DNA from 3 places in the Desulfosporosinus meridiei DSM 13257 genome. Region 3 is predicted to be linked to each of the others. Evidence: riboswitches for the same ligand, from Rfam matches in the RefSeq annotation. Region 3 holds a riboswitch; each other region holds the start of a gene.

Region 1 (4,898 bases), 1.8 Mb from region 3:
ATAAAGCAAAGTCATAAAGTTATTTTCACCGGGATTAGGATTTTTTTTAGCGTATCTTCATATTGTTCCGCCGGTATTCAGCTGGAGTTATACCTTCGATTTCTTTAAATACCCTATCAAGAGAAGACTGGTGGACATATCCGACTTCCCAAGCAATCTGTAAGATATTAAGACTTGTACCAAGAAGCAGTTGTTTTGACTGCTCAATTCTCACTTTTTTCAGATATGCCATCGGGGTACAGTTCATAATGCCTTTGAACCATGAACAAAAATAACTAACGGTGTAATGTTCTAAAGAAGCGAGCTTCTCCAGGCTTATCTGTTCGTTATAGAATTTCTGAATATATTTAACTGACTCCGGAATCTGATATTCTGTCAAGTAGGTATTAAAAAAATGAAAAAGAGAACTGATCCTGGATGATTCGATTTTACCTTGACCAGCTTCACTTAAAAGAAGGAATCTAATGGCCTTCCATTTCTCATCCATTACATAGTTTTGTCCACTTGGAAAATTGTCCAATACACCCAATTGAAACATGAATCGGGGAATATCCAATACTAGAAATTTGTTGTTCTGCTTCGCCCAGAAGGTATGCTGGCAGGAAGGGGGAAGTAAAAACAAACGGGCCTCATCTAACTCTAATTCCTTACCGGCGGTCTTTATGTTCAGAACTCCCTGAAGCGGCAGTATTAACTGTACAAAGCTGTGGTCATGGGTGTTCATGACTTCGGTATATGTCCTATTTTCACAAATTATTCTATTATCCACTGCTGCCCCACCTTTAAAAAGCATTAGGGTGACCATAACACACTTCGATTATATATTATATTATAGGGTTCATATACAACTACCCCGGTTTTAATTAACTGGACAAACAGGCTTGTTACGATCAATATATAATTAACAAATTTGAGTTTAATGCTTAGTACCTTCGAATGACCATGATAGACGTTGAAAATGCTTAATTTTGGGTATTTCATATTTGTAATGGATAAGGAAGAAAACTATAATGTTAGGTTCATTTGCGGGGAGAGAATAATATTATTGTTCAAATTCGCCGACGCAGGCGAATTTGAACATTTTTGATTCCGCCTTTTTATAACGTTAATTACAGATAGGAAAATTAGAGAAATGGGACTCAACGCGAAAATTCCCATAGCGAATTGCAAATCCTAAATTGAGAAACCTTACAAGATTTGAACTTTGATGAATTTAGAAACTGTAAAAATGAAAGGAGGGCTGAACGCCAGAGAAACAAAGACCTATATCAGAATAGGTGTTGGTTTTTTGTTTCTTGATTTTTTATAAGTTCGGAGAACATAGCTTAAAGGAAAAATATAGATAAGTGTAGAAGCAATAAAGTGTGGGAGGATATTCAAGGGACTACAGGCAAAAATTTATATATGGGGTGTAAATTTGAAGTGTGGGAAGTATTGTATACTTAGTTTAAAAAAGTCTTGTAATCCTTAGCATCTTGTATTAAACTACGATTAATTCAATAGTTTAGTTATAGGTGCCCTTTAATTGAGGGTGAATAGGGAACCGGGTGAGAATCCCGGGCGGACCCACCACTGTATAGAGGAGACTTATGCATTTGCCACTGGGAAACCGGGAAGGCGCATACTGTCGGTGATTCTAAGTCAGGAGACCTGCCTATAATGTTGGATTCATGAATTAAGGTAAAGTTCATGGTCAATTCTCTTGTTAATATAACAAGAGAATTGACTGTGAACTTTTTATTATCTTCGGAAAGGGGGAAGGAACGGAATGGGATTTCTGGGTAGGGATGTTGAAGTTGTTTCTATCAACGAAACCCAATATCTGCTGGCTGCCTGTGACTCATGCGGGGCAATTGGTATGAAAGACTTAGATGCCTATAAGATTTCTTGGTTCATTACAGGGAAGTTGACCACAAGGGTCGCTCTTTTAGAAGTTATATCTACCGGTGGTGTAGCCCAAATGATCACTGTGGCGATTTCCAATGAGCCGTCTCCGGCGGGGGATGAGCTAATAAAGGGGGTGAAGGACGAACTGGAATCGGCTGGATTAGCCGACCTGCCCATTGTGATCAGTACGGAAAAAAACATGCCTACTCAACAGACAGGTCTGGGAGTGAGCGTCATTGGTGTTGCTGAAAAGTCAAATTTGCGCATTGGTACTTCTCAACCAAGGGATTACGTCTATTGCCTGGGACTGCCTAAGGTAGGCCCGGAACTTAGCGATCCAGAGGATCCGGAAATTGTTAACGTCAAAAGTGTCCGAGCACTTATAAAAAACTCATGGATTCATGACATAATACCAGTAGGTTCAAGGGGCATACGATTGGAGGCAGAACAACTTGCAGCCTCTATCAATACTCGCTTGCAAGTTGAACAAAGCTGTACCCTGGATTTGGGAAAGTCAGCCGGTCCGTCTACATGTTTGATTTTTTCCTCGGCAGAGGTTTTAGATGCGAACTATATTAGGGAGTTAAACTTGCCTTTAACAAGAATCGGCGAGTTGGCTTAATTTTAGGAGGGAATTTTATGCAAAGCTTAGGAAGAGAAGAACAGGAATTGAAACTATCTCCTTGGAATGTAAAAAGACTATCTATCATGGCAATTTTTATTGCCTTAAGTGCGGTTGGGGCACTTATTAAGATCCCCAGTCCCGTTGGTACTATCGGGATGGATTCCGCACCCGGTTTTTTTAGCGCTTTAGCCTTTGGGGGAACCACCGGAGGGATTGTCATTGCTTTTGGCCACATGTTGACCGCAGCTGTAAACGGTTTTCCCATGAGTATTCCTGTCCACTTATATATCGCTTTACAAATGGCTTTATGGGCCGTGGCTTACCGCTGGGTGAATGAAAAAATCGGCTTGATTCCTGCGGTCATCGTCGGAATACTCCTTAATGGTGTGGTATCCGCTTTTGCTATGCTGCCTATGATGGGGATGGGAGGAGTTTTAGGATTGTTGCCTTTCCTGGCTGTTGGGGCAGCTTTAAACGTGATTATCTCCGCTGTTGCATATAAAGCAATTAAAGGAAGCCGGCTCATTTAAGCTTGAGGTGAAAAATATTGATAGAACTTAAGGATCTTTCTTATACTTATCCAAATGCTTCGGAGCCCAGCCTGAGAAACATCAATCTCAGCGTAGAAAAAGGGAAATTCGTTGCGTTGCTGGGTTCCACAGGAGCGGGTAAAACTACTTTGAGCTTATGTTTGAATGGGCTGATTCCCCAACTTTTAGAAGGGAAACTATCCGGCCGGGTGCGTATTGCCGGAAAGGACGTGGGCAAGACTGCAGTTCAGACTTTAGCCAAGGTATTAGGACTTGTATTGCAGGATCCGGAAACCCAAATAATCGGGAGAAGTGTTGAAGAAGACACTGCCTTTGGCCCTAGGAATTTCTTGGTGCCTGCTACGGAGATTGAGCAGAGAGTAGATCAAGCCTTAGCAACGGTTCGCCTTACAGGATATAACCACCGCTTAACCGAGGAGTTATCTGGCGGTGAAAAACAACGCCTAGCTATTGCCGGGGTCCTCGCCATGGAACCTGAAATACTGGTCCTTGATGAGCCAACTTCAGAACTCGATCCCCTTGGAAGATCAGAGATCTATGATACCTTAACTGCTTTACGACGGAAAAAGAATTTAACGATTTTACTTGTCGATCATTCCACTGAGGAATTGATGGATAAGGTTGATGAGGTTGTTGTACTTAACCAGGGGGAGTTGGTTTGGAGAGGAGTTCCATCAGATCTCTTCCGAAATCTGCCTCTCTTGCGTAGGTGGGGAATAAAGCCCTTGCCCGTTAGTGAGATTGGCTGGGAGTTCTATGAAAGAGGGTGGATTTCTTTGGCGGAAATCCCCTTAGACATTCCTGCTGCGGAAGGTTTGATTAGAAAGTTGTTACCGACATACGGAGCTAGGCCTAGGCATCCTTTAGAGCGAGAAAAATATCTGGGGAAATCTCAACATCAAAGTCAACAAAATGGAGAGACCTCTCTTTCCATGCGGAAACCTAATCTTTCTGAGAAAGTCCTTGCCGTGGAAATCAAAGATCTAACCTACCAATACAACTCAGGTTCACCCGCTTTGAGAGGAATAAATCTAACAGTTAAGTCCGGCGAATTCCTAGCCTTGATCGGGCAAAATGGGGCGGGCAAAACCACCTTAGCGAAACATTTCAATGGACTCTTGCAGCCCACCGGCGGCGAAGTCATCATAGAAGGAATGAACACCCTGAGAGTTGATACCTCGGAATTGGCTAAAATCGTTGGCTATGTCTTTCAAAATCCCGACCATCAGATTTTCTCAGCGACTGTTGAAAAAGAATTAGAATTTGGTCTTAAAAATGCAGGTTATCGGGGTTCGGAGATTAAAAAGCGAGTTACAGAGGTTCTGGAGTATACAGGTCTGGAACCCTATCGCAGTGTTCATCCTTTCAGTCTGGGAAAAGGTGAACGGCAAATGATTGCTGTGGCTTCCATCTTAGTATTAAAACCAAAACTACTGATCATCGACGAGCCAACCACTGGGTCAGACTGGTCCGGGGTTCAGAAGATGATGGCTTTGATACAAAAGCTCCACTCAGCAGGGACTACCATCATCATGATCAGTCATGACATGGATTTAGTGGCTCAATATGCCAAGCGGGTCATTGTCATGAAAGATGGGGAGATTTCCCTGGATGGTACTCCCCAGGAAATATTTTCTGATGAAGAAGTGCTGCGGGAATCATTCCTTGCAGCCCCCCAACTCTGTAAGCTATCCTTACAGTTGAAGGATGTTCTGGGGCCTCAAATCTTTGTCGAAGCAAGTGAATTTATAGGGTTGTTTGAAAGCGGGGAGCAGAGGGGATGCTAGAATACTTGCCAGGGGATACCTTGATCCATCGACTAGACGTACGCACCA
Region 2 (4,898 bases), 100 kb from region 3:
CACCCAAAATCCCCTTGCCGGGAGAAAAGCCGTAACCTTGGCTGATCTGGAAGACTACCCCTGCTTGTCTTTTGAACAAGGGGAATTTAACTCCTTTTATTATTCGGAAGAGATTTTAAGTACAGTCTTTCATAAAAAAAGTATTCATGTCAGCGACCGGGCAACCTTGTTCAATCTTTTAATTGGCCTGAATGGCTATACCATATCTACCGGAATTGTCAGCGCAGATTTAAATGGCGACAATATTACAGCGGTGCCGCTCCAGGTTGATGAATCTATTCAAGTGGGCTGGATTGCTAACCATCAGATCCGGCTCAGCAATCAGGCCAGTGCCTATTTGCAGGAGTTAAGGTCTGTGCTTGAGGAATACGGGCTTCAGTTGCAGGAATAACTATAGATTCAAACTATAGATCACTATAAGTTTTAAGTGTTACCCTATAGGTCTTTCTCCATGCTAAACTGAAAACAACTTTTAGAATAGTAAGGAGAATGAAACATGAGTAGTACCTTTGCAAACACCACTAAGAAGACAAGGGCGCCTTTCCGTTTTGATATGGTGGGAAGTTTTCTGCGCCCCCAGGCCATCAAAGAGGCGAGAGAACAATTAGCAGCTGGAGCCATTACCGCTGAGGAGCTCACCCGAGTGGAAGATGAGGAAATCCGCAAGCTTGTGGCTAAGCAAAAAGAAATAGGCTTAAAGGCTGTGACAGACGGAGAATTCCGCCGCAGCTATTGGCATCTGGATTTCTTTTGGGGCTTTGACGGTGTGGAGCATGTGATGATGCAGCATGGTTATTTCTTTCACGGAGAAGAAACCCGAGCAGATTCGGCACGGATATCCGGGAAGATTCGTTTTTCCAACCATCCTTTTTTGGCTCATTACAGCTTTTTAAAGCAGCTCGCCGGGGATGAAGTCATTGCCCGCCAAACCATCCCCGCTCCCGCCCAGTTTTTTGCGGAACTTGTGCGGGGAGAAAATGAACAGGAAATAGGGAAATGTTATCCGGACCGGAATGAACTCTATAAGGATATTTCCACCGCCTATCGCCAGGCCATTCTGGCCTTTTATGAACTGGGCTGCCGGAATATCCAACTGGATGACTGCACCTGGGGCATGCTCTGTGATAAAACCTTCTGGTCAACCATGGTGGGGGAAGGGTATGATGTTCAGGAACTTCAAAATCTTTACCTCCGGCTGAATAATGAGGCCCTTAGGGATCTGCCGGCGGATCTGACAGTAACCACCCATGTCTGCCGCGGCAACTACCATTCCACCTGGGCGACTTCCGGCGGCTATGATCCCGTAGCTCCAACCCTGCTTGGCCTGGAACAGGTCTCCGCTTATTATCTGGAATATGATACGGAGCGGGCCGGCGATTTTGCCCCGCTAAAAGAAGTTTCCGGTGATAAGCAGGTGGTTCTGGGGCTGGTCTCCTCAAAAACCGGACAACTGGAGGATAAGGAGCAGATCATTGCCCGCATTCAGGAAGCGGCCCGGTATATTCCCGCCGACCGTCTGTGCTTAAGTCCCCAGTGCGGCTTTGCCTCCACTGAGGAAGGTAATATTCTGAGCGAAGAGGAGCAATGGGCGAAACTTATCTTGGTTAAGGAAATTGCCGAGGAAGTTTGGAAGTAAGAGGGGTAGAGTATACAGACATCAGTTGCAGCAACAAGGGCTGAAGCTTCGTACTATGTAATCTAAAAAGCCGTCACTGGGTGTGGCGGCTTTTTTAAAACGGTCAGAGGTACTAATCGTATAATTACATAGTTTCCTTCTATATAATAATGAAGCTGTTTCTAGCTGACCTGCCGCTTGCAATCCAAACCAGCGTCACTTATGGCACTGGTTTTATTTTCTGGAAGACGTAAGCAGATGATGATCTTGAGCTAGGAGACCTACTTAAGCCAACGATCCGATAACCTAGGGATGATAGGAGGTGTTTTGACCTTTGTTTTTGGGATTACTGTAGTACCTAAAAATGGTTAAGCTTTTTACGCTTCAATGTGGTAAAAAGCTTTTTTATTTCGGTTTTACTATCAATGGCTTCGGATTCCTGGGCAAGTTTGTTTGCCGCGGGCAGAAGCGGGTGCAGCTGCGTCAGGAATCGACAGTTTTATAACGACGGGATTCTCTCTATTTAGTCAAAATATTCTGTTGACTCAAGCTGTTAATTGGTATAATGTAGGTGATAATCAAGAGTCGAAAATTTAACTCAACTTAATATGTTGAATATGGTTGCTTAAAGCATCAAAATGGGAACACTGGTGAAAATCCAGGACAGCCCCGCTACTGTATGAATGACGAATCCCTTATAAGAATCCACTGGGTAAGCCCGGGAAGGCAAGGGAGGAGGATGATTTCGAGTCAGGAGACCTGCCATGTTCAAAAGTCACAACTCTTTCGGGGGAAGGTAAGTGTGGTAAATTAGAGTAATAGATGCGGACATCTTACTTTAGCGTGTCATGTTTGCGAAGGGCCGAAAGAATCGGCTCTTTTTTTGTGCTCAGAAAGTACGGTTTGCAGTGTCTTCTGGCGCTATAAGATTGAGGTGAGGCGAATAACAAATTAAGCAAGGGACAAGCTCTAAAAACTGAATAGCTGATTAGGGTTGCTGAAAAGCATTAATAAGGAATCCGGTGCGAAGCCGGAACAGCCCCGCTACTGTATGAAGGACGAATCCCTTATAAGAATCCACTGGGTAAGCCCGGGAAGGCAAGGGAGGAGGATGACTTCGAGTCAGGAGACCTGCCCTGATCAGGATCATAAGTCTTTCGGGGGGAAGCAAGTGGATCAACTTAGCTGTGGATGACAAGAACTAGGAGCAGGCTTTAGGCTACCTATTTTTATCGTCATCTTTACAGTGTGGTCACATTATCCCAGAACCGAAAACATCGGTTCTTTTTTATTGAGGCGGAAATTTCAGAGGGAAGAAAACAAATTAATTCGAAGGGGGATAGCCATGTTAAAAATCAAACAAAAGTTTCTTGGTTTAGCAATGACTTTAACCTTGGGCCTGACCTTCTTTGTCGCTCCGGCACCGGCTGAGGCAGCTATGGATACTCTAACCTTTGCCGATTCCGAGCATTTTAACATCTTAGGTGAGATCGATGACGAAGTCACGAACATCCAGGTCGTCGGCTTAGACGGCACTACCGGGATGACGGAAGAAATCGCCGATCCGGAAAACATTCAGTGGACCACCTCAGACTCTTCCGTGGTTAAGTTCCTGGACGGGACAACGGAAGTCGCCACCATCGACGACACAGATACCGTCAAAATCAAATTGCTGGACGAAGGCCGGGCCTATATCACGGTTCACTACGACGCCATGGAAATCAGCGCCTACGTGGTAGTGGAGTCGGACAGTGCCGCGACGCCCAGCATATCCGGTATTTCCGTTCAAGTGGATGCCCCCGGCACGGCAAATGACCTTTCTGTCACCAACCAAACCGTGTACCTTACGGACCTGGCTTGGCTGGCCGATCAATACAATACCCTGCAGAAAAATTGCTCGGCCCTGCACGCTTTAGCCATGGCTGGAAACACTCATTATTCCGACCCCGACTGGGCGGAAAATAACCTCACCCTTTTTAACGGCGGCGGCTATGTCTACGGCATCGGCTCCGACTTCGATTCCGGTGTGGAAGGCTGGCAGTACTATGTGGTACACTCCAACAGTTCAATGGATGTTCCCGATTATCCGGCCTCCCGTTATGAGCTGCAATCCGGCGATACCGTAGTCTGGGAGTATAAATGGCTGCATTAATTCACTGAGGCGGAAATTTCAGAGGGCAGAAAACAAATTAATTTAAAGGGGGAAAAAGTGTGTTTAAAACCAAACAAAAAATTCTCGGTTTAGTAATGAGTATGGCCCTGGGGCTGACCTTCTTTGTCGCTCCGGCGCCGGCTGCGGCGGCTACGGATATGCTGACCTTGGCCAATTCCGATCACTTTACCATTTTAGGCGAAGTGGACGACGAAGTATCCAATATCCAGGTTGTCGGTTTAGACGGCACCACCTGGATGACGGAAGAAATCGCCGATCCGGAAAACATCGAGTGGACCACCTCAGACTCTTCCGTGGTTAAGTTCCTCGACGGGACAACGGAGGTCGCCACTATTGACGACACGGATACCGTTAAAATCAAACTGCTGGACGAAGGCCGGGCCTATGTCACGGCTCACTATGACAGCATGGAAATCAGCGCCTACGTGGTAGTGGAAACAGACGGTTCTGCGACGCCCAGCATATCCGGCATTTCTGTTGTCGTAGATGCCCCGGGTACGGCAAATGACTTTACGGCTACCAATCAAACCGTGTACCTTGCCGACCTGAGCTGGCTCACGGATGACAGCAAAACCCTGCAGAAGAATTCCTCTGCTCTCCACGCTTTAGCCATGGCTGGAAACACTAACTATTCCGACCCTGACTGGGCGGAAAATAACCTCACCGTCTTCAGCGGCGGCAGCTATGTCTACGGCATCGGCAGCGACTTTGCCTCCGGCACGGACGGCTGGCAGTACCATGTGGTACACTCCAACAGCACAACGGACGTTCCCGCCTATGCCGCCTCTGTTTATGAGCTGACATCCGGTGATACCGTAGTTTGGGAATACAAAGGCTGGTAAGTTAAGCTCTTTTGCCCTCTGAAATTTTAATATAATTCTGCCGCTCAAGTCAGGAAGGGAATACCCCTTCCTGATTTAGGCGTTTAAAAAATTATCTATAAAAAGTAATTTTGGTTAAAATTACCAATTAACTGGGGGAGATAACATGAAGTTTGCCCACAAAGGGCTGAATTTGTTCTTAGTCCTTCTTTTAATAATCGGCTCCGTCTGCCTGCCGGCAGCCGCGGCCCCTTCCGGTTCGGAAGCAGGGGAGGCGGAGGCTTCTCTG
Region 3 (4,898 bases):
TTTGGTCGATAGTGACAGGATATCTTAGCGGCAAAAAACTACAATTTGGGCAAGAAGGAAGAATATAACCTGAGGAAAAAATTCGTAAATTGCGGAGGCGGTTTGATGAAGATTGCAGGATTTATGAAGACATCATTTGTTGACTTTCCCGGCAAGATAGCATCTGTAGTTTTTACCCAGGGTTGTAATCTAAGCTGTAGTTATTGCCACAATGCCGATCTTATAGAAGCTAAGGAGGATTTCAGGGGTATCTTTCCTGAAGAGATTTTTCAGTGGCTTTCCAGAAGAAAAGGGCTGATTGATGGAGTGGTTATTAGCGGAGGCGAGCCGACTCTGCAAAGTAATCTTAAGGTTTTTATCGAAGAATTAAAGGCCATGAAGCTCCTTGTAAAGCTAGATACCAACGGAACAAATCCGGATATTTTGAGAACTTTGATTAGCGAGGAGTTGCTGGACTTTATTGCCATGGACTTGAAGGCTCCTCTTAACAAATATGAAGCAATTACAGGGGTGAGTGGGTTGGAGCTATGGCCAATTCGAGAAAGTGTGGAAATTATTAAAAATAGCGGGCTTGCGCATGAGTTTAGAACCACATTTTGCCCTAATCTTGATGCTGATGATATACCCTGTATTATCTTGGATTTTGAGATCACTTCAAATTATATAGTTCAGAACTGTAAGGACACTGGTTTTCAAAAAGCAACTAAGAAAAAACAAGATTTAAGAAATTTGATTATGTACAATAACAAGAGCTTTGCCTTAGCCCTGCGAGGTTTTGGAGTTAGCTGAAAGTTGAAGGACTGTTCAAAGCTATACCGTATGTTTCATCTGCGTCGATAATCCCCTTGCTATGAAAGAAGGTTAGCTTAAAGGATTTTCCTGTTTATCCCTGCCTATCCTTTGAACATGGAGAATATAGTTCTTTCCATTTTTTCGAGTGTTCAATTTAATGAAGGAAATAGAAATGGCCTGTATAGTCTTATGCTATAACAGGCCATAGTTTTGAGTTGCCTTATCTCCTTTTCTGCAGGCTATGGAAAAGAATATCAGCCCCAACAAAATTGTGACGGTCAGATCACAAAATCATTGAGGCTGAAGTAGATATATATTCCAGAAGGATCTAACTTTCCTTGGCGAGTATGAGTTATCATTGTCGCACGTAAGATGCAGGAAGGTTTTGAAAGCTTCGTGGAAAGCTCGCAAAAGAATAAAATAACCTCCGAACAGCCAAAGGCAGGAGGTTATAAATATATTACAATATCTAACCTGCCCATCCTTCGTGGGGGTTAAAGGTTCGAAACAAGCAGGTTCCTGGCTTTAGGAGTATCCTAGGCGGCTGTGTTGCGCACAGTGCAAGGCATTTTCCTACTACAGTGGCGGGACCGCGTCAGAATCAAACTGACTTCCCTATTAAACACTTTCTCTAGGCATATTTCGAGAAGTGTACTTGTTGAACATAATATTAAGCTATATAAAAGGGTAGCACAGGTTAATTTTGCTGTCAATGAATCTTACAAAGACTAAATATTTTTAGAATTATAATAAGCAGGACGAATTTTTGGTATTAAAGATTGACAAATCTAACATCTAGTGCTAGGCTGAAAAAAACTTCATACCAATAAACGAGTATACTTTTTTAAGTGAAAGTATTAATAGGGAAGTCAGTCAATCTGACGCGGTCCCGCCACTGTGATAGTGAGCGGCCTTACATGATGTCACTGGGATACTGGGAAGACGTAAGGCAGCGATGAACTTAAGCCAGGAGACCTGCTCGTTTAGATTAATCAGAACCTACGGAAGATAGGGGAGGTGTTCTTTATGTCGGGTTGTCAGCAACTTAATCCGATTAATAGAGTCAGTCATAACCCTTTACAGGTATCTGTAAAGGGTTTTTTTAGCTCTCTGAGGTGCTATCTTGTTCTTGTCTGAAGAAGTCGAACTATTAAATTACAGGGATGGGGAGAGAAACGTATGTTAGAACATGGCATTGAAGGCTATTGGGATAGGCAGGAAACCGGCAAGAGCAAATCCGTTCAAGATGATCGAGCCTGCCCTAAAAAAGAAGCTTGGAAGTCATTGTTGATTAAATATGTCGGGCGCGGAGAAAACCAGCAGGTGTTAGATGTAGGAACCGGAGATGGCTTTTTGGCAATATTATTAGCCGGGCTGGATTATTCAGTTACAGCAATATATGGGCATTCAGATAGATTGGAACAAGCTCAGAAAAACGCTCAGGCCTCAGGAAAGAACATACGCTTTTTGAAAGCCGAGGCTCATGCTATTGACCTGCCCAATGAAAGTGTTGATTTGATTGTTGCAAGAAATGCCCTGGGACTTTCCCTTCACCCGCAGGAAGTGTATCAGGAATGGTTTAGACTTTTAAAACCGTACGGTAAGGTATTGGTGTTTGACGCTAATTGGTATTTACGCCTTAACAATCCGGACTTGCAACGACAATGTAATAAGTATCGGCACCTGGCTATCAAGAAAGGTTATCAAGACAACAGCATCTTCGAGCAGCAAGTAAGCGAGGCAATTGCTCGGGGAATGCCCTTATCCTATGAAAGACGGCCACTTTGGGATCATGGTGCATTTCGGCGCTGCGGCTTTCAACAAATTGAAGTTGAGGAAAATATTAGCCCCTGGGTTTTTAGTGAACTCGAACAGATCTTGTACTATCCAACTCCAATGTTCGCTATTTGTGCGACAAAATAATGTCCGGAAGCTAATTTAAGTAAAAGTCCCAAATCTGAAGATTTGCATCAGAATTGGGGCTTTTCATTTTTGGAAGAGCTAAGCCATAACGGCACAATCTGCTTAAATTCTCTTTGTTCCTGTCTTAGTAAATAATAACTAATTGTAAGAGAAAGAAAACAGCAGGGATTCCACAATTTTTGTTGAATAAAAACTTGTAGAATGAAAAGCTAGAATATTATAAAATTGCTGAAATCCGGGAAAACTTAATAATGAGCAATGAGTATACTTTCTTGAGAGAAAGTATTGAAAAGGAAAGTCAGTTAATCTGACGCGGTCCCGCCACTGTGATAGTGAGCGGTCTTACAAAGATGTCACTGGGCCACCGGGAAGACGTAAGGCAGCGATGAACTTAAGCCAGGAGACCTGCTCATTGCAACCACGCAGAACCTACGGAAGATAGGGGAGGTGTTAAAAATGCTGACCGCACAGTGTCAATATTTATTAGTGTTTTTTGCTTCTCAACAACGTTGAGGAGCTTTTTTAGTGATCAGATTTAAGCAAACGGATTTAGGTGAAGTAAAGAGATGTGGATTAGACAAACTGGGATGTAAGTGAAAGTAGTCTATAGGTGAATACTTTAGGAATGCTAGCCAAGGGTGAAAATTTCGCAAAGAATTTAACAGGACAGGACGATTTGGGGGTTCCGGGGGTGCTTCTTCAGGTGATCAAGTTTGAGGAATGGCAGTTCAGGACACTATAAAAGCGAACCACAAACAGGAAGATAAAGTGACTTTGGGGAAGGGGGAGAGATGATTGAACAGAGCATTCACTACATTTCATCCAGCAGTAAGCTTTATATTTTTTGCAGTCATGCTAATTTTCACCATGCTTTTTTTGCATCCGGTTTTTCTGGGGTTAACCTTAATTCCCGCCCTGATTTTATCAATAATTCTTAATGGGCGTAAGGGTGTCAAGTTTAGTCTTTTATTTTACCTGCCAATGTTTTTGTTCATCAGTATCGCTAACCCCTTATTAAATCATCGCGGAAGAACCGTATTATTTTACTTGATGGACAATCCTATTACTTTAGAAGCGGTGCTTTATGGGATATGTTCAGCGGTATCCTTGATTGCAATTTTGGCCTGGTTCTCTTGTTACAATAAAGTAATTACAGCGGATAAATTTTTATATCTATTTGCTAAGATTTCTCCGGCAGTTGCCCTGCTGATTACTATGAGTATGAGAATGACTTCTAAACTAAAATATCAACTCAAGACTATTAGTAATGCTCAACATACCATAGGCTTGGATCAGAGTACTGGAAATGTTAGGGAGAGAGTCAAGAAAGGTATGAGAGTCATTTCCATACTGTTGAGCTGGTCCATGGAGGATGCCATTGAAACCGCTGATTCTATGAAGGCCAGAGGGTATGGGTTAAAAAACAGAACGACCTTTTCACTTTTTAAGTTTGATAAGCGGGATGGTTTGGTTTTGGCTGTGATCAGTGTCTTAGGGGCAATATGCTTGGCAGGGTATTTTTTAGGGTACGGTACCTTGCAGTTTTATCCCTCAATTAAGCCTGTAAATCTATCAATTCAGGCTATTGTGCTGTATTTTGTCTTTGCCGCATTGGCATTATTGCCGATTATTATTGAGGTAAAGGAGAGTTACAAATGGCGTTCTTACAAATAAAAGACTTGAGTTTTTCCTATCCCAAGACCCTGGAAAAGGCCCTCTCCAATGTGAACTTAAGTATTAACCAAGGAGAGTTTATTCTGGTCTGCGGTGTGTCCGGCTGCGGAAAGAGTACACTTTTAAGGCAGATAAAACGTGAAATCGCTCCCCATGGCACGCGGACAGGGAAGGTGTATTATCAGGGCAAAGATGTTGAGCAATTAGATCAGAAAATCTCAGCTGCTGAAATTGGCTTTGTCATGCAAAACCCTGAGACTCAACTAGTAACCGATACTGTATGGCATGAGTTGGCCTTTGGCTTGGAAAATCTGGGACTGAGTACACCTGAAATTCGCCGCAAGGTTGCAGAAATGGCCAGCTTTTTCGGCATCAATGGCTGGTTTAGAAAATCCGTGGATGAATTGTCGGGCGGCCAAAAGCAACTCCTGAATTTAGCATCAGTGATGGTCATGCAGCCTAAGATACTGATCCTGGATGAACCAACGGCTCAGTTAGATCCCATTGCA

The links. Region 3 has a riboswitch for cobalamin ahead of DESMER_RS02325 (class I SAM-dependent methyltransferase). Riboswitches for the same ligand answer to the same signal wherever they lie in the genome.
Region 1: it holds a riboswitch for cobalamin, as region 3 does, so the genes downstream of both, DESMER_RS10515 (hypothetical protein) here and DESMER_RS02325 (class I SAM-dependent methyltransferase) in region 3, are expected to answer to the same signal.
Region 2: it holds a riboswitch for cobalamin, as region 3 does, so the genes downstream of both, DESMER_RS02805 (DUF4430 domain-containing protein) here and DESMER_RS02325 (class I SAM-dependent methyltransferase) in region 3, are expected to answer to the same signal.

The regions. Positions count from the first base shown of each region.
Region 1 covers NC_018515.1:2,288,271-2,293,168, forward strand. Annotated here, with positions in the region: gene DESMER_RS10510 (AraC family transcriptional regulator) at 47-769, opposite strand; cobalamin riboswitch at 1,496-1,672, shown strand; gene DESMER_RS10515 (hypothetical protein) at 1,769-2,509, shown strand; gene DESMER_RS10520 (ECF transporter S component) at 2,527-3,042, shown strand; gene DESMER_RS10525 (ABC transporter ATP-binding protein) at 3,060-4,850, shown strand; gene DESMER_RS10530 (energy-coupling factor transporter transmembrane component T family protein) at 4,844-4,898, shown strand, end outside.
Region 2 covers NC_018515.1:599,210-604,107, forward strand. Annotated here, with positions in the region: gene DESMER_RS02795 (LysR family transcriptional regulator) at 1-391, shown strand, start outside; gene DESMER_RS02800 (5-methyltetrahydropteroyltriglutamate--homocysteine S-methyltransferase) at 497-1,636, shown strand; cobalamin riboswitch at 2,217-2,396, shown strand; cobalamin riboswitch at 2,590-2,768, shown strand; gene DESMER_RS02805 (DUF4430 domain-containing protein) at 2,961-3,767, shown strand; gene DESMER_RS02810 (hypothetical protein) at 3,827-4,630, shown strand; gene DESMER_RS02815 (outer membrane protein assembly factor BamB family protein) at 4,776-4,898, shown strand, end outside.
Region 3 covers NC_018515.1:499,463-504,360, forward strand. Annotated here, with positions in the region: gene nrdD (anaerobic ribonucleoside-triphosphate reductase) at 1-68, shown strand, start outside; gene DESMER_RS02320 (anaerobic ribonucleoside-triphosphate reductase activating protein) at 106-789, shown strand; cobalamin riboswitch at 1,286-1,466, opposite strand; cobalamin riboswitch at 1,608-1,789, shown strand; gene DESMER_RS02325 (class I SAM-dependent methyltransferase) at 1,972-2,715, shown strand; cobalamin riboswitch at 2,959-3,142, shown strand; gene DESMER_RS02330 (energy-coupling factor transporter transmembrane component T) at 3,511-4,389, shown strand; gene DESMER_RS02335 (ABC transporter ATP-binding protein) at 4,371-4,898, shown strand, end outside.